DNA from 4 places in the Mesorhizobium sp. M0768 genome. Region 1 is predicted to be linked to each of the others. Evidence: predicted binding sites of a transcription regulator. Region 1 holds the regulator's gene; each other region holds the start of a gene.

Region 1 (5,356 bases):
CGATGTCGACATCCTCATCGCTCCACAGCCGCCGCAAAGCCAGGAATTCGGTGATGATGGCGCTTTGCGTCGTCGCCGCCGGCATCGGGCTTGCCTGGCTGGCGCTCATTCTCGGCGCGTTGGTCTATAAGGGCACAGCCGGGCTTTCGCTCGCGGTCTTCACCGAGATGACGCCACCACCGGGCGAGGCCGGCGGCTTGCTCAATGCCATCACGGGCAGCCTGCTGATGACGATCATCGCCGTTGTCGTCGGCACGCCGATCGGCGTGCTGGCGGGAACCTACATGGCCGAGTATGGACGCTTTTCGCGCATCACCACCGTCGTCCGCTTCATCAACGACATCCTGTTGTCGGCGCCGTCGATCATCATAGGCTTGTTTGTCTATGAGCTGATGGTGCGGCCAATGGGACATTTCTCGGCCATTGCCGGCGCCGTTGCGCTTGCCATCCTGGTCATTCCGGTGGTCGTGCGCACCACTGAAGACATGCTCAACCTGGTGCCGAACGCGTTGCGTGAAGCCGGTGCCGCGATCGGCGCGCCGCGCTGGGTGGTGATCCGTTCGGTCGCCTACCGCGCCGCATTGTCCGGCATCGTCACCGGCATATTGCTGGCGATAGCACGCATTTCCGGCGAGACGGCGCCGCTGCTCTTCACCGCGCTCAACAACCAGTTCTGGAGCAGCAATATCAACGCGCCGATGGCCAGCCTGCCGGTGACCATCTTCCAGTTCGCTCTCAGCCCTTACGAGGAATGGCAGCAACTGGCGTGGACCGGCGCACTCATAATCACCCTGACGGTTCTGGGCTTGAGCATCCTCGCCCGCAGCCTTACCGGACGCAGAGAGGACAGATGACACAGATGTTGTCCCCAGACATGACGATGGCCGAAACGGTCGCCGAGAAGACGAAGATCGAGGTCAAGAATCTCAACTTCTACTACGGCCAGAGCAAGGCGCTGAAGGACATCAGCCTGTCGCTGCCTGAGCGCAGTGTCACGGCCTTCATCGGCCCTTCGGGCTGCGGGAAATCGACGCTGCTGCGTGTATTCAACCGCATCTATGAGCTCTACCCAAAACAGACGGCCGAGGGCCAGGTGCTGCTCGACGGCAAGAACATTCTCGACCGGTCGCAGGATCTCAACCTCCTCAGGACCAAGATCGGCATGGTGTTCCAGAAGCCGACGCCGTTCCCGATGTCGATCTACGAGAACATCGCCTTCGGCGTCAGGCTCTACGAGAACCTCGGCAAGTCCGAGATGGACGGCCGCGTCGAACAGGCGTTGAAGCGCGCCGCGCTGTGGAGCGAGGTCAAGGACAAGCTCAACGCCAGCGGCTTGAGCCTATCCGGCGGCCAGCAGCAGCGGCTCTGTATCGCCCGCACCGTGGCCGTGAAGCCGGAAGTCATTCTGCTCGACGAACCGGCTTCGGCCCTCGACCCGCTGTCGACTGCCAAGATCGAGGAACTGATCGACGAATTGCAAGCCGACTACACGATCGTCATCGTCACCCACAACATGCAGCAGGCGGCGCGCGTGTCGCGCCAGACGGCCTTCATGTATCTGGGTGAACTGGTCGAGTTCGACCGGACCGAGAAGATCTTCACGTCGCCCCGCGAGAAGCGCACGCAGGACTACATCACTGGCCGCTTCGGCTGAGCCGTTCCGATCATGCATATGAGGACAGGACCATGGGCGAACACACAGTCGCTTCTTTCGACGAGGATCTCGAGCAGATCAGCAAGCTGATCCGCGACATGGCCGACCTCGCCGGTTCGATGGTCGGCGGGGCGACCAAGGCGCTGTTGAATTCCGACAACGTGCTGGCGCAACGCGTCGTTTCCGACGACGCCATCATGGATGCGCGTCAACGCGAACTGGACGACCGCGCCATCACCCTGATCGCCAAACGCCAGCCGATGGCCCACGATCTTCGCCATGTGGTCGGAGCGATCCGCATGGCGGGCGACCTCGAACGCATCGGCGACCTTGCCAAGAATATCGCCAAGCGCGTGAGTGCGGTCGGCCTCAGCGCCACGCCGCGGGACCTGTCGCATTCCATCGACGCGATGGCGCAGCTGGTTCTCATCCAGGTGCAGGGTGTCATCGAGGAATATGCTGCAGGCGATGCGGCCGCGTTGGCCAAGCTTCGTGCCGCCGACGAGCGCATCGACGTTAAATACACGTCCGTGTTCCGCGAGCTGTTGACCTACATGATGGAAGATCCGCGCAACATCACCGCTTGCACGCACCTGCTGTTCTGCGCCAAGAATCTGGAGCGGATCGGCGACCATGTCACCAACATCGCCGAAAATGCGTATTATGTGCTGACCGGCGAGCAATTGCCGGTCAATCGTCCGAAGCAGGACGAAACGACAATGTCCGCACCGGTGACATGATGGGGGTGCCCAGCCGATGATCGCACCACGCATAATGGTGGTGGAGGACGAGGAGCCGTTGGGTGTGCTGCTCCGCTACAATCTCGAATCCGAAGGCTACCAGGTCGAGGTGGTGACACGCGGCGACGAAGCCGAGATCCGTTTGCAGGAGAATGTGCCCGACCTTTTGGTGCTCGACTGGATGATACCAGCGGTTTCCGGCATCGAGCTCTGTCGTCGGTTGCGGGTGCGCCCCGAAACCGAGCGGCTGCCGATCATCATGCTGACCGCGCGCGGCGAGGAGAGCGACCGGGTGCGCGGTCTTTCGACCGGCGCCGACGACTATCTGGTCAAGCCGTTTTCGACACCGGAATTCATGGCCAGGGTCAAGGCGCTGCTGCGGCGCGCCAAGCCGGAAGTGCTGTCCAGCGTGCTGAAGGTCGGCGACATCGTGCTCGATCGCGAATCGCACAGGGTCTATCGCAAGAAGAGCGAAATCAGGCTCGGGCCGACCGAATTCCGGCTGCTCGAGTTCATGATGCGGCATCCGGGCCGTGTCTTCTCGCGCAGCCAGTTACTCGATAATGTCTGGGGGGAGACAATCTACATCGACGAACGCACCGTCGACGTGCATGTCGGGCGGCTGCGCAAAGCCGTCAACAACGGCCGGATGCCGGATGTCATCCGCACCATCCGCGGCGCCGGCTATGCGATCAGGGAAGATTGACCCGCCTGGTCAGGCTACGTTCTTTCTGACGCTGGGCCTCATTTGCGCGCCCGGCGCGAAAATCTCCTGGTCGACGAAGCTTAACGCCCGCATCGCGCAGCCTTCGCGGATCAGAGGCAATTCGTTCGGCTCTGTATCGAAGGAGATCGAGCCTGAATGCTGGCCGCCGGCGGTCTGGGCGATTGCCTTCCGCAAGGCCGGCTCGATCAGATCGAAGGCGGCGGCACTGGCGCCGACCATCGCGACCGGTGCCGGATCGATCAGCGCGAACAGCGAGCCGAGACCGAAACCCAGCGCTTCGCCGGCCTTGCGGTAGGCCTCGCGTTCCGGCCCATCTTTCTCGCGCGCCCGGGCCGCCAGTGCGCGCATGTCGGCGTCGCTGACGTCGGCGACCGGTTCGCTGTCTTCGCTCATCTGCCTGGCGTTGCGCCAGATGGCGTAGTTGCCGGCATACGCCTCGATGCAGCCGCGCCGCCCGCAACGGCAGAGCGCGCCGCCCGGACGATGGATCATGTGGCCAAATTCGCCGCCCGAGGAATGCGTCCCGGTGAACAGTTCGCCCTTCAGCACCAGCCCCATGCCGATGCCATGCGAAAGCAGGATGGCGATGAAGTCATCGCGATAGCGATCCGGATTGCGCCAGCGCAAAGCCACCGCCATCATGTTGCAGTCGTTCTCCACCGTTGCCGGGATGCCGAATTCGTCCTCCAGCATGTCGGCAAAGGCGATGTCGGTCTGCGGCGTGATCGGCGACCACAGCATGGCGCGTGCAGGGGAGTCGGTAATGCCCTGAATCGCCAGGGCGATGCGGGCGACACTGCGGACGTCAAGATCTGGATCCTGCAGCCGGCGCCGGACGATGGCCATGCATTCACGGATCAGCTCGTCGCGCGGCATAGTCAGCGTGTCCAGCCGGCGCTGTTCCTCGGCGACCACCTGTCCCGTGTAGTCGATAATGGCGGCCGAAAGGAAATTCAGCGACAACACCACGGTCAGCACCGCCGCCGCTTCCGGGTTGAGGGCGAGGCCGACTTGCGGACGACCGCGTTTCAACGAAACGGGCTCACTTGGCTTGCTCTCGGCGAGGATGCCTTCCCGTATCAGGTCGGAAGAAATCGCCGATATGGTCGAATGACTGAGGCCGGTGGTAGCTGCGATCTCAGTACGCGATGGCTGGCCGGCCCGGCGCACCGCCGAGATCACCATCGCCCGGTTGCGCCGGCGCAAATCGTCATGGCGGATTCCGACCGACATTGTTTTGCTTTCCTCCCGGTTGCCGCGGCCGCTCATGAACCGGAAGCCGTCGGTAATGTCCGACAAATAGTGTCGGATGAGGCAAATAGTGTCAGATGCAGGTGGCGCTGTCATCGTTTATTCCGACGCTCGAAAAAACTCGCAGAGTCATCAAAATCCATCAGAATCGATGTTGACAGCAGCCGGAGATCGGACCAGTATTTTTTCGAGGCTCGAAAAAATTAGAGCTTCTAAGCTGGTCTTTGAGCCAATTGGTCACGCCGTACGCGGCGCAGGGAGGATATGATGAAGAAATTCACGACCGCCATTCTGGCGGGTGTCGCCATGACGCTGGCGCTGGCGTCGGTGGCGCAGGCTAAAGACAAGGTCATCGGCGTTTCCTGGTCGAACTTCCAGGAAGAGCGCTGGAAGACCGACGAGGCCGCAATGAAGGCGGCCATCGAGGCCGCAGGCGACAAGTATATTTCCGCCGACGCACAGTCCAACCCCGGCAAGCAGCTCACCGACGTCGAGAGCCTGATCTCGCAGGGCGCCAACGCACTGATCATCCTGGCGCAGGACGCCTCGGCCATCGGGCCGGCCGTGCAAAAGGCGCTGGACGAAGGTATTCCGGTTGTCGGCTACGACCGGCTGATCGAGAACAAGGACGTCTTTTACCTGACCTTCGACAACAAGGAAGTCGGCCGCATGCAGGCCCGGGAAGTCTTCAAGGTGAAGCCGGAAGGCAACTACGTCTTCATCAAGGGTTCGGGTTCCGATCCGAATGCCGATTTCCTGTTTGCCGGTTCGATGGAGGTGCTGAAGGCGGCAATAGACAGCGGCAAGATCAAGAATGTTGGCGAGGCCTATACCGACGGCTGGCTGCCGGCCAACGCTCAGAAGAACATGGAACAGTTCCTGACCGCCAACGACAACAAGGTCGATGCCGTGGTCGCGGCCAATGACGGCACTGCCGGCGGCGTCGTCGCCGCGCTGACAGCGCAAGGGCTGGCCGGATCGGTT
Region 2 (5,356 bases), 110 kb from region 1:
GGTGCTGCCAACGGACCAGGGCTTCGAAGCCGATCATCCTGCCGCCGCGGATCTCCTTCTGCGGCTGATAGACGAGGTGGAACTCCTTGCGGGCGATCGCCTGGCGCAATTCATGCTCCATCACGCGCTTGTCGCGGGCCGCGGTGCCCATGGCCATCTCGAAAAACCGATAAGTGTCCCTGCCTTCGGTTTTGGCGCGATGGAGTGCCGTGTCGGCATGGCTGATCAGGCCGGCCTGGTCTTCGGCATCCAGCGGAAAGAAGGCAATGCCGATGCTGGCCGAGACGAGGCCGGAGCCGACCGAAACCCTGTTTTCCTCCCGGATCGCCGCCAGCAAGTCCTCGGCTATCCGGCCTGCGGCCAGGGGGTCGGGGAGGTTCGGAGCTATGATGGCAAATTCATCGCCGCCGAGACGCGCGAGCATCTGTCCGTTGCGCGGGATGCCGGAAATGCAGTGCGCCAGCTTCTGCAGCATAGCATCGCCGGCGCTGTGGCCGTAGAGGTCGTTGACTTGCTTGAACCGGTCGAGGTCAAGCAGCAGGAGCGCCAGATATCCATCCTTGCCGCCACGATCCATCGACGCGAATTCTGCTTCCAGCCGGGAAGAAAAGCTCCGCCGATTGGCAAGCCCGGTAAGCGGATCGAAATGCGCGAGGCGGAGGATCTCTTGTTCTGCCTTCTTGCGCTCACGGATGTCGCGAACGGCAAGCACCGTATGAGGCCTGCCGCAGTAGGTGATTCTCCTGGCGATCAGCTCGACAGGAATTCTCGCGCCGTCGCTGCCCCTTAACTTCGCTTCCTGCGCCTGTTCGCCGAAGCCGGACATATCGGCTGCGCTCTGTCCGTCGAAAAGCTCGCCGAGTTGCATCGTGTTCAGGGTGGCTGTCGCTGTTCCGGTCAGCTTCGCCATACTGTCATTGGCGCTGACGATGCGGGTGCCATCGCAAACGATCAGACCTTCCACCGCCGCATTGGCGAGATCGTGCATGCGATCGGCCTCGAGCTTCTGGTGGCGAAAGCGCAGATCGATCCACAGCGCGGCACCCGACAGCACAAGGATTACCAGGCTGGCGACCGCTGCGGCAAAGGCCTGGGAAATGGGCTCGATGGAATGTTCGGATATTTCAATCGAGGAATCCGGAATGATCGACACCGCGGCCATCGCGATGAAATGCAAGCTGCAAATGGCCAGCGTCAAAAGCGCGGCGCCGCCGAGAGTCGCGAGCGCTGACGGGCGGCGCAAGACGACAAGAAGCGCCAGTGCCGCGAGGCTTACGCCGGCCAGAAGCGATATCGCGACAAGGAGCAGGTTCCAAACGAGCCGGCCTTCGACCTCGAAAGCTGCCATGCCGATGTAGTGCATCGTCGCGATGGCGCCGCCCAGAATGGCGCCACCGACGAGGAAATGGTCGATGCCGCGGCGCAAGGTGGCGACCCACATCCCAAGCGCGGTCATGATAACGGCGGCGGCAAGCGAAAAGGCGGATAATCCCGGATTGTATGCGTTCGGTATTCCCGGCGTAAACGCGGTCATGGCGATGAAATGCGTCGCCCATATGCCGAACCCGGTCGAGGCCGCGGCGATCATCAGCCAGACAAGCCGGTTTCGCTCGGTCGATCGGCCGACATGCTTAAGGAGATTAACTGCTGAGAAACAAGAAATTCCACAGACGAGTGCAGCGAGCGCAACCAGTCTCAGGTCGTGCTGATTTACGATACAATTATAGACCGTCAGCATCCTGTTCACTCGGTCTGCCAAAACTAACAGGGGAGGTGTGACGGATTAGCTCTTGGAGATTTTAACGAATGGTTAACCCGCGGGCCATGAGGCGGGTCTTTTCGGGGGAAAACCGATGCCGCGCCGAAAAGGCGGTGATGTCGTTTCTGACGCCGCGCTTTCGGTAGCGAGTGCACTTTAGGAAGAAATGGTGTTCATTGATCCGCAACAAAACCGTTGTCCCATTGTCATCAGCGCCACATATTGGCTTTGCGGAGGTGCCCCCTTTCGCCAATGACAAACGGGAGATGAAACATGAAGTTCTTCGGCTTTGCGGCCGGTATCGCCGCCACCGTGACCCTGCTTTCCACCACCTCCGCCTTCGCCGTCACGCAGATCAGCTGGTGGCACGCCATGACCGGCGCCAACGCCGAGGTCGTCGCCAAGATCTCCAAGGATTTCAACGCCAGCCAGAGCGACTATGAGCTCGTTCCGGTGTTCAAGGGCACCTATCCGGAGACGCTGAATGCCGGCATCGCTGCCTTTCGTGCCGGGCAAGCGCCAGATATCCTCCAGGTGTTCGACGTCGGCACCGGCGTGATGATGGCGGCCGAGGGTGCGATAAAGCCGGTGGCCGATGTGATGACCGGCGCCGGGATGACTTTCGACAAGAGCCAGTATCTGCCCGGCATCGTCGGCTATTATTCGAAGCCGGACGGCACCATGCTATCGTTCCCCTACAACTCTTCCTCGCCGATCCTCTATTACAACAAGGACATCTTCCAGAAGGCAGGCCTCGACGTGAACAATCCGCCCAAGACGTGGAACGAGGTGTGGGAAGCTGCCAAGAAGATCAAGACGAGCGGCGCCGCCCCTTGCGGCTATACCTCGACCTGGCTGACCTGGATCCACCTGGAGAATTTCGCGGCGTGGAATGACGTGCCTTGGGCCACCCAGCAGAATGGCCTGGCCGGCGGTGATGTCGAACTCAAGATCAATGCGCCGATTTTCGTCAACCACTTCCAGGCGCTCGCTGACCTGGCCAAGGACGGCACATTCAAATATGGCGGGCGCACCTCCGAAGCCAAGCAGATATTCCTCGCCGGCGAATGCGGCATCTTCACCGAATCGTCGGGCGGCCTCGGCGATATCGTCAAGTCCGGCATGAACTATGGCATCGGCCAGCTTCCTTACGACAGTGACGCCAAGGGTGCCCCGCAGAACACGACGCCGGGCGGTGCCAGCCTGTGGGTGTTCGGCAACAAGTCGGACGAGGAATACAAGGGCGTCGCGGCCTTCTTTGCCTATCTGTCCAAGACCGATGTGCAGGAATATCTGCACCAGAAGTCGGGATATTTGCCAGTGACGCTTGCGGCATACGAGGCGACTAAGAAATCAGGCTTCTATGACAAGAACCCCGGCCGCGAGACACCCATCCTGCAGATGATCGGCAAGTCGCCGACCGACAATTCGAAGGGCGTGCGCCTGCCGAATCTGCCGCAGGTGCGTGATATCCAGAACGAGGAGCTGGAGAAGATGCTGGCCGGCCAGCAAACCGCCCAGCAGGCACTCGACAATGCGGTTGCGCGCGGCAACGCGGCGATCAAGGAAGCGCTGGAGAACTGACGGGATTATCTCAGTTAGTCGGTTGGAATATCGCCCACGCGAGCTCGCGCGGGCGATACCTGGATAGCGAGGGAAATCAGCCTGTCTCCACGCGTCGTCTTTCCCAACAAGATCCTGCCCTACCTGCTGGTGGCGCCACAACTCGCCATCACCCTGGTTTTCTTCTACTGGCCGGCCGGTCAGGCGCTGTACCAGTCGATGCTCAGGCAAGACCCGTTCGGGCTGAAGAGCAGGTTCGTCTGGTTTGCCAATTTCCGGAAGGTGCTGGCCGATCCGGCCTACCTCAACTCGATCAAGGTCACAGTAGTGTTCTCTCTTGCGACCGCGATCGTTGCCATGGTTGTGGCCCTGCTGCTCGCGGTCATGGCCGAGAAGGCCGTGCGCGGCAAAGGCCTTTACCGCACACTGTTGATATGGCCTTACGCCGTGGCGCCGGCGATTGCCGGCATGCTTTGGCTTTTCCTGTTCAATCCCTCGATCGGCTCGTTGGCCTATTTGCTGAGAAGCCTCGGCGTCGTATGGGACCCGCTGCTCAACGGCACCCACGCCATGATCCTGCTGGTGTCGGCTGCTGCCTGGAAGCAGATCAGCTACAACTTCCTGTTCTTCGTCGCCGGCCTGCAGGCGGTGCCGAAAACGCTGATCGAAGCGGCGGCCATGGACGGCGCCGGCGAAACCAAGCGCTTCTGGACCATCGTCTTCCCGCTGCTTGCGCCGACAACCTTTTTCCTGCTGGTCGTCAACACCGTCTATGCCCTGTTCGACACGTTCGGCATCGTTCATGCCGTCACCGGCGGCGGGCCGGGCAAGACGACAGAGACGCTGGTCTACAAGGTCTACAATGACGGCTTCGTCAATCTGATCCTGGGCGACTCGGCGGCGCAGTCGGTCATCCTGATGGCCATCGTCATCGCGCTCACAGCAATCCAGTTCCGCTATGTGGAACGCAAAGTCCACTACGGCTGAGGGCAGCGATGATCGGCCAGTCCCCGCTCCGCACCTTCATCGCCCATGCCGTGCTCATCCTCGGCATATTGATCGTGGCTTTTCCGATCTACTACACCTTCGTTGCCTCGACGCACACGCTGCAAACGATCCTCAGGCCGCCCCTGCCGCTCTTGCCCGGCGGCCAGCTATGGAACAATTACAGCGAGGCGCTGTTCGGCGGCATCGGTCGTATCGGCGGGGTCAGCGTCGGCAGGCTGCTCCTCAACACCACGATCATGGCGCTCGGCGTTGCGGTGGGAAAGATCTTCATCTCGATCCTGTCGGCCTACGCGATCGTGTTCTTTCGCTTTCCGTTGCGCATGACCTTCTTCTGGCTGATCTTCATCACCTTGATGCTTCCAGTCGAGGTGCGCATCCTGCCGACCTACAAGGTGATGGTCGATCTCGGCATGATCGACACCTATGCCGGCCTGATCGTCCCGCTGATCGCCTCGGCCACCGCAACGCTGCTGTTTCGCCAGTTCTTCATGACCATACCGGGCGAATTGGTCGAGGCGGCGCGTGTCGACGGTGCCGGGCCATGGCGCTTCTTTTTCGATATTCTGGTGCCGCTGTCGCGGACAAACATCGCCGCGCTGTTCGTGATCCTCTTCATTTATGGCTGGACGCAGTATCTTTGGCCGCTGCTCGTCACCAACAGCAACGACATGAACACCATCGTCATCGCGCTGAGAAAGATGGTTTCCTTCGCCGATGCCGACACCCAATGGCACCTCGTGATGGTCACGGCAATGCTGGCCATCGTGCCGCCGATCCTGGTGGTCGTGCTGATGCAACGCTGGTTCGTGCGCGGTCTGGTCGAATCCGAAAAGTGAGAAGCCGATGGCGACCGTGGATCTGAAGGATGTCAGGAAAATCTATCCCAGCGGCGTTGAGGCCGTGAAGGGCGTTTCCATCGCCATTCCCGACAAGGAGCTTTGCGTGCTGGTCGGCCCGTCCGGCTGCGGCAAGTCTACGCTGCTGAGGATGATCGCCGGACTGGAGACGATTTCTGCCGGTACAGTC
Region 3 (5,356 bases), on a different contig from region 1:
CTTCGCCTCGGCCAACAACATCTCGAACCTGTTGCGGCAAGGGTCGATGATCGCCATCCTGGCGGTCGGCCAGACCTTCGTCATCATCACCGGCGGCATCGACCTTTCCGTCGGCGCCGTGGTCGGCTTCGCCACCGTCATCGTCGCGATGCTGATCAACGCCGGCATACCGGTTTTCCTCGCCATCCTGATCACCTTACTGGTCGGCGTCGCCATCGGCATGTTCCATGGGTTCGGCATCGTCAAGATGGGCCTGCCGCCCTTCATCATCACCCTGGCAACGCTGACCTCGCTGCGCGGCATCGGTCTGTTGATGACCAACGGCAACTCGATCTCGATCAACAACGACGCCTTCCAGACGTTCTCGCGCAGTTCCTTCGCCGGCGTCCCCAATCTGTTCTGGATGGTGATCCTGGTCGGCATCCCAGCCTACATCTTCCTGCACCACAGCCGCTGGGGCCGCTATCTGTTCTCGGTCGGCTCCAACGCCGAGGCGTCGCGCCTGTCAGGCGTCAACGTCCAGCGCACCATCTACATGGCCTACACGCTGTCGGGCCTGTGTGCGGCCTTCGTCGGCGTGCTGCTCGCCTCGCGCATCGGCATCGGCAATCCGACGCAGGCCGAGGGCTGGGAATTGCAGGCGATCGCCTCCTCGGTGATCGGCGGCACCTCGCTGTTCGGCGCTGTCGGCTCCGTGCACGGACCGCTGCTCGGCGCCTTCATCCTTGCCACCATCAACAACGGCGCCAATCTGCTCAACGTCAACGCCTTCTGGCAGCGCATCATCACCGGCGTGCTGATCATCGTCATCGTCTATTTCGACGGGCTGCGCCGCCGCGGCAAATAGACTGCCTCCCAACAACCGCCGGCCTCGCGACAGCAGGGCCGGCGGTGCCATGAACCGACTGGATTGAAGCATGAAAGCCGTCGTCTGCCGCTCGCCCGGCGAACTTGTCCTCGAAGATCGTCCGGAGCCTGGCGCGCCCCCCGCCGGCTGGGCGCAGGTCGCCGTCAGCCATGTCGGCATCTGCGGCACCGACTATCACATCTTCGAAGGCAAGCACCCGTTCCTCGCCTATCCCCGCATCATGGGCCACGAGGTTTCCGGCACCGTGATCGAGGTTGGCGAGGACGTCGATCTCGCCGTCGGCGAAGCGGTGATCGTCAATCCCTATCTCGCCTGCGGCAAATGCAACGCCTGCCGGCAAGGCAAGCCGAATTGCTGCGTCAGGATCGAGGTGCTCGGCGTCCACCGCGACGGCGCGATGTGCGAGCAGATCCTGGTGCCGGCGCAAAATCTTTATCCGGCAAACGGCCTGTCGCTGGCCGATGCCGCCGCCGTCGAATTCCTGGCGATCGGCGCCCATGCCGTGCGGCGCTCGCTGGCTGATCCAGGTGCGCGCACGCTGGTCATCGGCGCAGGCCCGATCGGGCTCGGCACGGCGCTGTTCGCCCGCATCGCCGGGCTCGATGTGACGCTGCTCGACATGAGCGCTGAACGGCTTGGCTTTGCCGAAAGCGAACTCGGCTTCGCGACGCTCGACGGCTCGCGAGGCACCGCTGCCGACCTGGTGCGGGAAGCAACCGGCGGCGACGGCTTCGACGTGGTTTTCGATGCCACCGGCAACACCCGGTCGGTGCAGTCGGCCTTCGCTCATGTCGCGCATGGCGGAGCGCTGGTCCTGGTCAGCGTCGTCAAGGACGACATCGCCTTTTCCGATCCCGAATTCCACAAGCGCGAGATGATGCTGATCGGCAGCCGCAACGCCCTGCGTGCCGATTTCGACCATGTCGCCGCCTCGATCCGCAACGGCGCGCTGCCGCTGGCAAAGCTGGTGACGCACCGCACCACGCTTGGCGAGACGCCGCACGACCTCGCCCGCTGGGCGCATGAGAAGTCCGGCCTGATCAAGGCTGTCATTCAGGTCGGATGATGCCAGGGCTGCCGTATCTCAGAGCGCCGACAATTTGAGCTCGATCCGCTCGGCCGGGAAGCGCGACTCCGAAAACTGTATCGGCTGACCGTCGGGCGTGACGTTGACGGCGACCGTCACCAGCACGATGGCGCCGGGCTGCAGCTCGAGGTCCGCAAGGTCGACGGCATCGGCATGGCGCGCCGACAGCACGGTCGATTGCCTGAGATAGTCGTCGATGCCGAAACGTGCCAGCGATGCGGTGATCGAACCGGTTTCCGCCATGGCGGCATCGATGCCGGCAAAGCGCCTGGCATCGAACCAGCCGGCAGCGCGGGACACCGGCATTCCATCGGCTTCGCCGCGCGTTTCCAGGCGTATCACATCGGCGCCCGTCGCAAGGCCTAAGCCCTCTGCGACACGACGGTTGGCCGGCTCGACCGATGACGCGAGCAAGGTGATATGCCGCTCGGACGCCTGTCCTTGCAATCCCTCGGAAAAGCGGGTGCGAGCGCCGATCGGATAAGACAGCCGCCTGCGCGACAGCACGAAGGTGCCGCGCCCCTGCTCCGCCCTGAGCACGCCCTCCTGCACCAGCGCTGCGATAGCGCTACGCACCGTATGGCGGTTGACGCCATAGCGTCCGGCCAACGCGATCTCCGGCGGCAGCGCGGCATTCTCGGGAAAATCGCCGACGGCGATCGAATGCAGTATCTGGTCGGCGATCTGCCGCCACAGCGCGACACCGCTGCGCCGCTCGATGCGGTTGGCTTGTCCGATCATCTCCCGCCCCAATTCTTTGCGCCGATCTTTTGGCCCGTGTCACGTGCCCGTCATGGACACGCGCTAAATAACAAGTATAATTTGTATAGTTGTCTATATCAATAGATAAATTCACGCAGACGAGGAGTACGGCCATGCGAGGACGGGAAGCGCGAGAGCAGGCCGAGCGCAAGGCCGTGATGGCGACGCTGGCGCAATCGGCCGGCGAAGACATCGTCCGCCTGTGGGACGAAACCGGCCTGCCTTGCGAAGCGGAACTTCTGCGTGGCCCCGAAACCGGCCTGGTTACGGTACGCGGCCGCATCGGCGGCGGTGGTGCCCCTTTCAATGTCGGCGAGGCGACGGTCACCCGTGCCACGGTGCGGCTTGCGTCCGGCCATGTCGGCCACTGCTACGCGCTCGGCCGCGACAAGCAGAAGGCAAGGCTGGCGGCAATCGCCGATGCGCTGTGGCAGGACCCGGCCCTCCGCAATGAGGTCGAGATCGGGATCGTTGCGCCCTTGCAGGCGGCACTGGCCAAGGCGCGTGAACAGCGCCGCGCCGAGACGGCGGCGACCAAGGTCGATTTCTTCACCATGGTACGCGGAGAAGACTGATGGACATCGTAACCCAAGCGATCGAAGGCGGCTTTGCCGATCCGGTATTCAACGCGCAGACCGTATTCCGTGCCGTGATGGACGCGATGGCGCGGCCGGGCAGCGTCCAGCCCTTGCCGGCCCTTGCCCACCCACCGGCGCCGCTGTCGGCCACCGCCGGCGCCGTTGCGCTGGCGCTGTGCGACAACGACACGCCGCTCTGGCTTGACCCGGCTTTGCAGGTGTCGGCGGTGAAATCCTGGCTTGGCTTCCATACCGGCGCGCCGCTGGCCAACACCCCGGCCGACGCGCATTTCGCGCTGATCGCCACGCCGGCCGAGATGATGGCGCTCGACGGGTTTTCGCAAGGCACCCAGGATTATCCCGATCGCTCCACGACGCTGATCCTCGAGGTCGGCGATCTTGTCTCCGGCGCTGCGCTGCTGCTCGAAGGCCCGGGCATCGAGACGACGGCGACGATCGCGCCGGCGCAAATGCCGCGCCATTTCGTCGAGCAATGGAAGCAGGACAACCAGCGCTTTCCCCGCGGTGTCGACATCGTCCTCGCCACCCCTGACAGCGTTGCCTGCCTGCCGCGTACGACGCGCATCAAGATGATGGAGGCGTAGCATGTATGTTGCGGTAAAGGGTGGCGAAGCGGCCATTCGCAACGCCCACAAACTGCTCGCCGACCGCCGGCGCGGCGATCGTTCGGTGCCCGCACTTCGCCTCGACCAGATCGTCGAGCAGCTGGCGCTCGGCGTCGACCGGGTGATGAGCGAAGGTTCGCTCTACGACAGGGAATTGGCGGCACTCGCCATCGTCCAGGCGCGCGGCGACATGATCGAGGCGATCTTCCTGGTTCGCGCCTATCGCACCACGCTGCCGCGTTTCGGCTACACCAGGGCGATCGACACCGGCACGATGCTGGTCGAGCGGCGGGTGTCGGCGACCTACAAGGACCTGCCCGGCGGCCAGCTGCTCGGCCCGACTTTCGACTACACCCACCGCCTGCTCGATCCCGAGCTTGCCGCCGGCGGCGAAGTCGCCGAGCCGGAACAGCGTGCCGGCGAGGCGGAAGCGATGCCGCGCGTCTCGGCCATCCTCGCCCGCGAAGGCCTGATCGAGCCCGACGGCGACATGCCCGGCGATCATGTCCCCGGCGACATCACCCGCGAGCCGCTCGAATTCCCGATGGCGCGTGACATCCGCCTGCAGGCGCTGTCGCGCGGCGACGAGGGGTTTCTGCTGGCGCTCGGCTATTCCACCCAGCGCGGCTACGCGCGCAACCATCCCTTCGTCGGCGAGGTTCGCATCGGCGAGGTCGAACTGGAACTGGACGTGCCGGAACTGCCCTTTGCGGTACCGCTCGGCAGCATCCGCGTCACCGAATGCCAGATGGTCAACCAGTTCAAGGGCTCGGCCAAGGCGCCGCCGCAATTCACCCGCGGCTACGGCCTCGTCTTCGGCCAGAGCGAGCGCAAGGCGATGGCCATGGCGCTATGCGACCGCGCGCTGCGCGCCTCGGAGTTGGGTGAGGATGTCATCGCCGCCGCGCAGGACGAGGAGTTCGTCATCTCGCATTCCGACAATGTCCAGGCGACCGGCTTCGTCGAGCATCTGAAGCTGCCGCATTATGTCGACTTCCAGGCCGAACTCGACCTCGTGCGCCGCATGCGCGCCGAGCATGATGCCCGCGAAAATGCCGGCAAGGCCGAAGAAAAGAGGCAGGCAGCGGAATGAGTGCACAACCAGCGGACATCGCCACCTACAACTTCGCCTATCTTGACGAACAGACCAAGCGGATGATCCGTCGGGCGATCCTCAAGGGCATCGCCATCCCCGGCTATCAGGTGCCGTTCGCCTCGCGCGAAATGCCGATGCCCTATGGCTGGGGCACCGGCGGCGTCCAGGTCACCGCTTCGATCATTGGCCCGGACGATGTGCTCAAGGTCATTGACCAGGGCGCCGACGACACCACCAATGCGGTTTCGATCCGCGCCTTCTTCAAGAAGGTCGCCAATGTCGCCGTCACCACCGAGACGGCCAAGGCGACCATCATCCAGACCCGCCACCGCATCCCTG
Region 4 (5,356 bases), on a different contig from region 1:
AGCGCGACCAGGCCGAGTTCCTCGAGCTCGCGCAGATAGAGGAACATCGAAGCCTCGCTCAGCCCTTGTGAGCGCATGATGCCTTCGGGCGTGAATTTCTCGGAAAGCATGACAAAGACGAACAGCAGTGCCGGCCGCCCGGCGAGCTTGCGCTCGATCTCCGGCGCGATTTGGTTGGCGGGTCCTGGTCCTCTGTTCATAGAGCCGAGCACGTTCTCCAACTCTACGCCGGCGGCAGTGCAGATCTCCATCAGCCGGTCGAGCTTGCAGTTGCGCTCGTGGAAGATGCGCTTCACCGTCGGCTCGGAAACACCCATCCGCTCGGCAAGGACGCGATAGGTGATGCCCTTTGCCTTAAGCGTCCGCTTCAGCGCTTCGAAGATCAGGCCGTTCATGGGATGCACCTCTTTTGCACGATTTGGTATCAGCCTTCGGTACTAGTCCTGATAGCTCTTCCCGAAAAGTATCGAAAGGCCTAGCTCTCCGCCAGTCCATTACAGGAGACTAGCCATGAAGAGCCTCTTCACCTCGATACTTCTCGCCCTGGTCGGCATCGCGGCCGCGCCGGCAGTTCAGGCCGCTGAACTCTGGCGCACCGGCGGCCTCGAGCAGCCTGAATCGGCGCTGTTCGACGCCGCCGGCCAGCGCGTTGTCGTCTCGAACATCGTCGGCAATCCCGGCGAAGCCGACGGCAACGGCTATCTGTCGATCCTGTCGATGGACGGCAAGCTAGTCACGCAACACTGGACCGACGGCATGGACGCGCCCAAGGGCATGGCGATTGTCGGCGGCAAACTCTACGTCGCCGACCTCACCCATGTGCGCGTCGTCGATCTCGCAAGCGGCAAGCTAACATCGACGATCGACGTGCCGAACGCGGTCTTCCTCAACGACGTGACCGCCGACGCGTCCGGCAAGATCTATGTCACGGATATGCTTGCCGATACGATCTATCGCATCGACGGCGACCGGCCCGAACTGTTCGTCAGGGATGCGGCGCTTGCTTCGCCGAATGGCATCTTCGCCGATGGCGGCCGGCTGATCGTCGCTTCCTGGGGCAAGGGCATCAAGCCCGACTTCAGCACCGCGGAGCCGGGCGGCCTGCTCTCGGTCGATCTTGCTACCAAGGCCGTTTCGCCACTGCCCGGCGCGGAAAAATTTGCCAACCTCGATGGCGTCGTTGCCATCGGCGGCAGCATCTACGCCACCGCGTATATGACCGGCACGCTCTACCGCTACAAAGCCGGCGGCACGCCGCAAGCGGTTGCGACGTTCAAGCCGGGCAGCGCCGACATCGGCACCGACGGCAAGTCGACAATCTTCGTGCCGCTGATGAACGACGGCGAGATCGCGGCATTGGGCCTCGACTAAGCCAGCCATCGGCTCAGGCGGCGGGCGCGGCTTTCTTCAGCTGCGCCCGCGATCCGTGATCGAGGCGGTATAAGTCACCAGCGGCCGCTTGACGCCGTGGTTGATCAGCATGCGGCGTATCTGCGGCGAAGCGCCTGATATAATGAAGCGAACGCCGGCGCGGCTCGCCTTGTGGGCCGCACCCTCGATGACATTGGCCGCCGTTGAATCGAAGAACGGCATCGCCGAACAGTCGAGGATGAAGTTCCTGCGCTGGCGCGGTCGGCGACGTCTTCCTGCACCAAGGATTGATGGTCTGCCTCCAAACATGCAGCACTCTTTGCCAGCCGATGCACTGTGATGCTACAAACCTCGGCATCGTTTGGCGGGACATCCACTGCGATCCCGATTTCACAGGCACGACTTCAAAAGGATGAGCGGGTGAAGATATTCAAAGCGTTGGCAACCTCGACAGCCTTGCTGTCGATGGTTTTCCTGCTGGCAGGCTGCGGTCATGGCCTGATCAACAGGCTGATTTGAGTCAGGTGCCGTCGGCCCGCCCAAGCCATCGCTGCAGGAACCGTGCCGCAAGCCAGCACAGCATCGCCCAGGCAAAGCCGGCGCACCAGCCGGCCAATACGTCGGACGGCCAGTGGACGCCGAGATAGATGCGGCTGATGCCGACCACCACTGTCGTCAGCACCGCCAGCCCGAGTACATAGATCTTCGTTGTGCGCCCGGGCAAAACCCGCGCCGCCATGCTGCCCAGCGTCAAATACGTCACCGCCGACAGCATGGCGTGGCCGCTCGGAAACGAAAGCGATGCCACATCGGCGAGATGCGAGACCAGATCGGGGCGCGGCCGGTCGATATCGAATTTCAGCACGCTTGACAGGAGCTGGCCGCCCGCTACCGCGACGAACATGAGAAGCGCCGCGCCTGGCCTGCGGATAAGAAGCAGATAGACGATCATTGCTGCCGTGATCAGCAGCAGTACGCTGGCGCTGCCGAGGCTGGTGATGTCGCGCATCGCCCCTTCCAGCCACGCCGGTCCGATCGGATTGTCGGGCTGGCCGGCCTTGCGGAAGGCAAGCAGGATTTCGGTGTCGAAGGCATGCGGCGTGGTCGCCCGCGCCAGCTCCATCAGCTCCTCGAACCCCCACAGCCCGCCGGCAATGACCAGCCCGGCCAGCAGAACCGGGAACTCCAGCCAGTTGGGCAGTCTGCTTGCAATCTTCTTCATCGGCCCGATCGCAGTTACAGCCTTTGCAGATAGGGCCCGAGCGTGATCAGCGCCACAGCTGCGATGGCAAGCACGATGCCGGTTGCCTGCAAGGCATTGACGCGCTCGCCGAAGAAGACCAGCGCCACCACATTCACCGACACCAGCTGGATCACCGCCGACAGGCTGAACGACACCGACATGCCGAATTCACGGATCAGCCTCAGCATGATCAGATTGCCCAGCGAATAGAGCGCCAACGTCAGCACAATCTTGCCGAGGCTCGGCGCCAGCCCCCACTGTTTTGCGGCCATCGCCGCCAGCAGGAAGATCACCGTCGAAACGCAGAGCTGCCCAAGTCCCCAGAAACTCACTTTTGTTCCTCCCGATGCGGTCCCTACCGCCTGCCGCAGCTCTTGTTTCCGAAGCGCCGGTCGCGGTCAAGCGGGGCCGATGTTGGATACGAAATCGCAGGTGGCAATTAGCCGGCATGTCATCAAACTGTGACCTGCCGGTAATACCGGATTGGCCAGGCAACACGCTCCAGCAATCCATCCAGCCAGAGGCAGGCCCTATGACCGAACATCGCACCCCTGACGCCCATTTCCGCACCAGCCTGCTCGAGGAAAACGATGGGCCAGGAGCCAATCCCACCGACAACCGCACCATGGGTGAGATCATCGCCGCGCGGTTCTCACGCCGCGGCTTCCTCAAGGGTTCGCTTGCCGTCTCGGCCATAGCCGCTACCGTCAGCCCGCTGGCGCTGATCACCGCCGACAATGCCCGCGCCGCCGAAGGCTCCGCCTTCGCTTTCGACGAGCTCGAGGCCGGCATCGACGACAAGCATCACGTCGCACCTGGCTATGACGCCGACGTGCTGCTGCGCTGGGGCGATCCGCTGTTCGCCGATTCGCCGGGATTCGATCCGACAAAACAGTCGGCGGAAGCCCAGGCCAGACAATTCGGCTACAACAACGACTATGTCGGTTATATCCCGATCGACGGCTCGGCCGAGCACGGCCTGCTGGTCGTCAATCACGAATACACCAATCCGCACCTGATGTTTCCGGGCCTCGTCACCATCGTCGATGGCAAAGCCAAGCAGGCGCCCCTCAGCAAGGAGCAAGTCGATGTCGAGATGGCCGCGCATGGCGGCACTATCGTCGAGATACGCAAGGTATCAGGCAAATGGCAGGTCGTTCGCGACGGCAAGCTCAACCGCCGCATCACCTCCTCCAACACCGAGATCGCGCTCTCCGGCCCGGTCGCCGGCCACGACCGCGTCAAGACCAGCGCCGATCCGACCGGCACGAAGGTCATCGGCACCATCAACAATTGCGCCGGCGGCGTCACGCCGTGGGGCACCTATGTCATGGCCGAGGAGAACATCCACGGCTATTTCTCGGGCGAGCTGCCGCAGGGGCATAAGGAGGCGGCCAATTACAAGCGCCTCGGCATTCCCGAAGATGCCTATGAGTGGGCAGCGCATTACGACCGTTTCGACATCGGCAAGGAGCCTAACGAGCCGAACCGCTTCGGCTGGATCGTCGAGGTCGACGTCCAGGATCCGACTTCGGTGCCGAGGAAGCGCACCGCCATGGGCCGCTTCAAGCATGAGGGCGCCGAATCGATCGTCGCCCAGGATGGCCATGTCGTCTTCTATCTCGGCGACGACGAGCGCTTCGACTATGTCTATAAGTTCGTCACCACAGGCAAGTTCGATCCGGACAACCGCGCCGCCAACATGGATTTGCTCGACGACGGCACCTTGCATGTCGCCAAGTTTGCCGACGACGGTTCGGTCGAATGGCTGCCGATCGTCTTCGGCCAAGGGCCGCTGACGGCGGAGAACGGCTTTGCCAGCCAGGCCGACGTGCTGATCGAGACGCGCCGCGCCGCCGACCTGCTCGGCGCCACCAAGATGGACCGCCCGGAAGACATCCAGCCCAATGCCGTCAACGGCAAGGTCTATGTCATGCTGACCAACAATTCGAAGCGCAAGGCCGACCAGGTCGACGCTGCCAACCCGCGTGCCGAAAATGCCTTTGGCCACATCATCGAGATCGTCGAGGACGGCGGTGATTTCACCGCGACAAAGGGCAGGTGGGAAATCCTGCTGAAATGCGGCGATCCCGCTGTGGCCGACGTCGGCGCCACCTTCTCGACCGCAACCACCGCCAATGGCTGGTTCGGCATGCCGGACAATTGCACGGTAGATTCGGCTGGCCGCCTCTGGGTCGCCACCGACGGCCAAGGCCCGAAAGCCACCGGCCGCACCGACGGTCTGTGGGCTGTCGATACGGAGGGGACGGCACGGGCGACATCAAAGCTGTTCTTCCGCGTGCCGATCGGCGCCGAAATGTGCGGTCCCCTGTTTGCGCCGGACGACCAGACCGCCTTCGTTGCGGTCCAGCATCCGGGCGACGGCGGCGAGGACTGGGAGGCTTTCGGCCGTCCGTCCTACTATGAGGATTTGTCGACGCGCTGGCCCGACTTCAAGCCGGACATGCCGGTGCGCCCGGCGGTCGTTGCCATCACCAGGCAAGGCGGCGGCAAGATCGCGGTCTGACACGCAGCAGGTCTTGCAGTCTCAAGGAAGGATTTCGGCGGTACGAAATCCTTCCTTCCGATACGGGATGCATCCATGCTGCGCATCATGCGCCGACTAATCATTCGCTGCGCTGAACCACGGCCACATTCATTGTGCTTCGCAACCTGAAGCCGATGGACTCGTATAACGCTATGGCCGCGGCGTTGCTGGCATAGGCGTGGAGATAGGGAACT

Evidence for each region. The regulator PhoB, encoded in region 1, activates phosphate uptake and scavenging genes when phosphate is short. The targets are predictions, from matches to a motif close to TGTCATNNANCTGTCAT.
Region 2: ugpB (sn-glycerol-3-phosphate ABC transporter substrate-binding protein UgpB) is a predicted target of PhoB. The motif match lies at 1,964-1,980, and genes of this name have one in related genera.
Region 3: phnF (phosphonate metabolism transcriptional regulator PhnF) is a predicted target of PhoB. The motif match lies at 2,734-2,750, and genes of this name have one in related genera.
Region 4: NKI08_RS18985 (PhoX family protein) is a predicted target of PhoB. The motif match lies at 3,064-3,080, and genes of this name have one in related genera.

What each region holds. Positions count from the first base shown of each region.
Region 1 covers NZ_JAMYPD010000004.1:230,393-235,748, reverse strand. The annotation lists gene pstA (phosphate ABC transporter permease PstA) at 3-854, shown strand; gene pstB (phosphate ABC transporter ATP-binding protein PstB) at 851-1,654, shown strand; gene phoU (phosphate signaling complex protein PhoU) at 1,687-2,394, shown strand; gene phoB (phosphate regulon transcriptional regulator PhoB) at 2,411-3,100, shown strand; gene NKI08_RS07745 (ROK family protein) at 3,110-4,354, opposite strand; gene xylF (D-xylose ABC transporter substrate-binding protein) at 4,640-5,356, shown strand, end outside.
Region 2 covers NZ_JAMYPD010000004.1:124,800-130,155, reverse strand. The annotation lists gene NKI08_RS07160 (bifunctional diguanylate cyclase/phosphodiesterase) at 1-1,738, opposite strand, end outside; gene ugpB (sn-glycerol-3-phosphate ABC transporter substrate-binding protein UgpB) at 2,033-3,343, shown strand; gene ugpA (sn-glycerol-3-phosphate ABC transporter permease UgpA) at 3,425-4,309, shown strand; gene ugpE (sn-glycerol-3-phosphate ABC transporter permease UgpE) at 4,318-5,166, shown strand; gene ugpC (sn-glycerol-3-phosphate ABC transporter ATP-binding protein UgpC) at 5,174-5,356, shown strand, end outside.
Region 3 covers NZ_JAMYPD010000003.1:404,158-409,513, forward strand. The annotation lists gene NKI08_RS06405 (ABC transporter permease) at 1-847, shown strand, start outside; gene NKI08_RS06410 (zinc-binding alcohol dehydrogenase family protein) at 918-1,934, shown strand; gene phnF (phosphonate metabolism transcriptional regulator PhnF) at 1,953-2,696, opposite strand; gene phnG (phosphonate C-P lyase system protein PhnG) at 2,831-3,292, shown strand; gene phnH (phosphonate C-P lyase system protein PhnH) at 3,292-3,900, shown strand; gene NKI08_RS06430 (carbon-phosphorus lyase complex subunit) at 3,902-5,014, shown strand; gene NKI08_RS06435 (alpha-D-ribose 1-methylphosphonate 5-phosphate C-P-lyase PhnJ) at 5,011-5,356, shown strand, end outside.
Region 4 covers NZ_JAMYPD010000014.1:80,028-85,383, forward strand. The annotation lists gene NKI08_RS18960 (helix-turn-helix domain-containing protein) at 1-395, opposite strand, end outside; gene NKI08_RS18965 (SMP-30/gluconolactonase/LRE family protein) at 511-1,371, shown strand; partial or broken gene NKI08_RS18970 (sodium-independent anion transporter) at 1,385-1,632, opposite strand; gene NKI08_RS18975 (phosphatase PAP2 family protein) at 1,892-2,593, opposite strand; gene NKI08_RS18980 (hypothetical protein) at 2,608-2,946, opposite strand; gene NKI08_RS18985 (PhoX family protein) at 3,147-5,141, shown strand; gene NKI08_RS18990 (GNAT family N-acetyltransferase) at 5,242-5,356, opposite strand, start outside.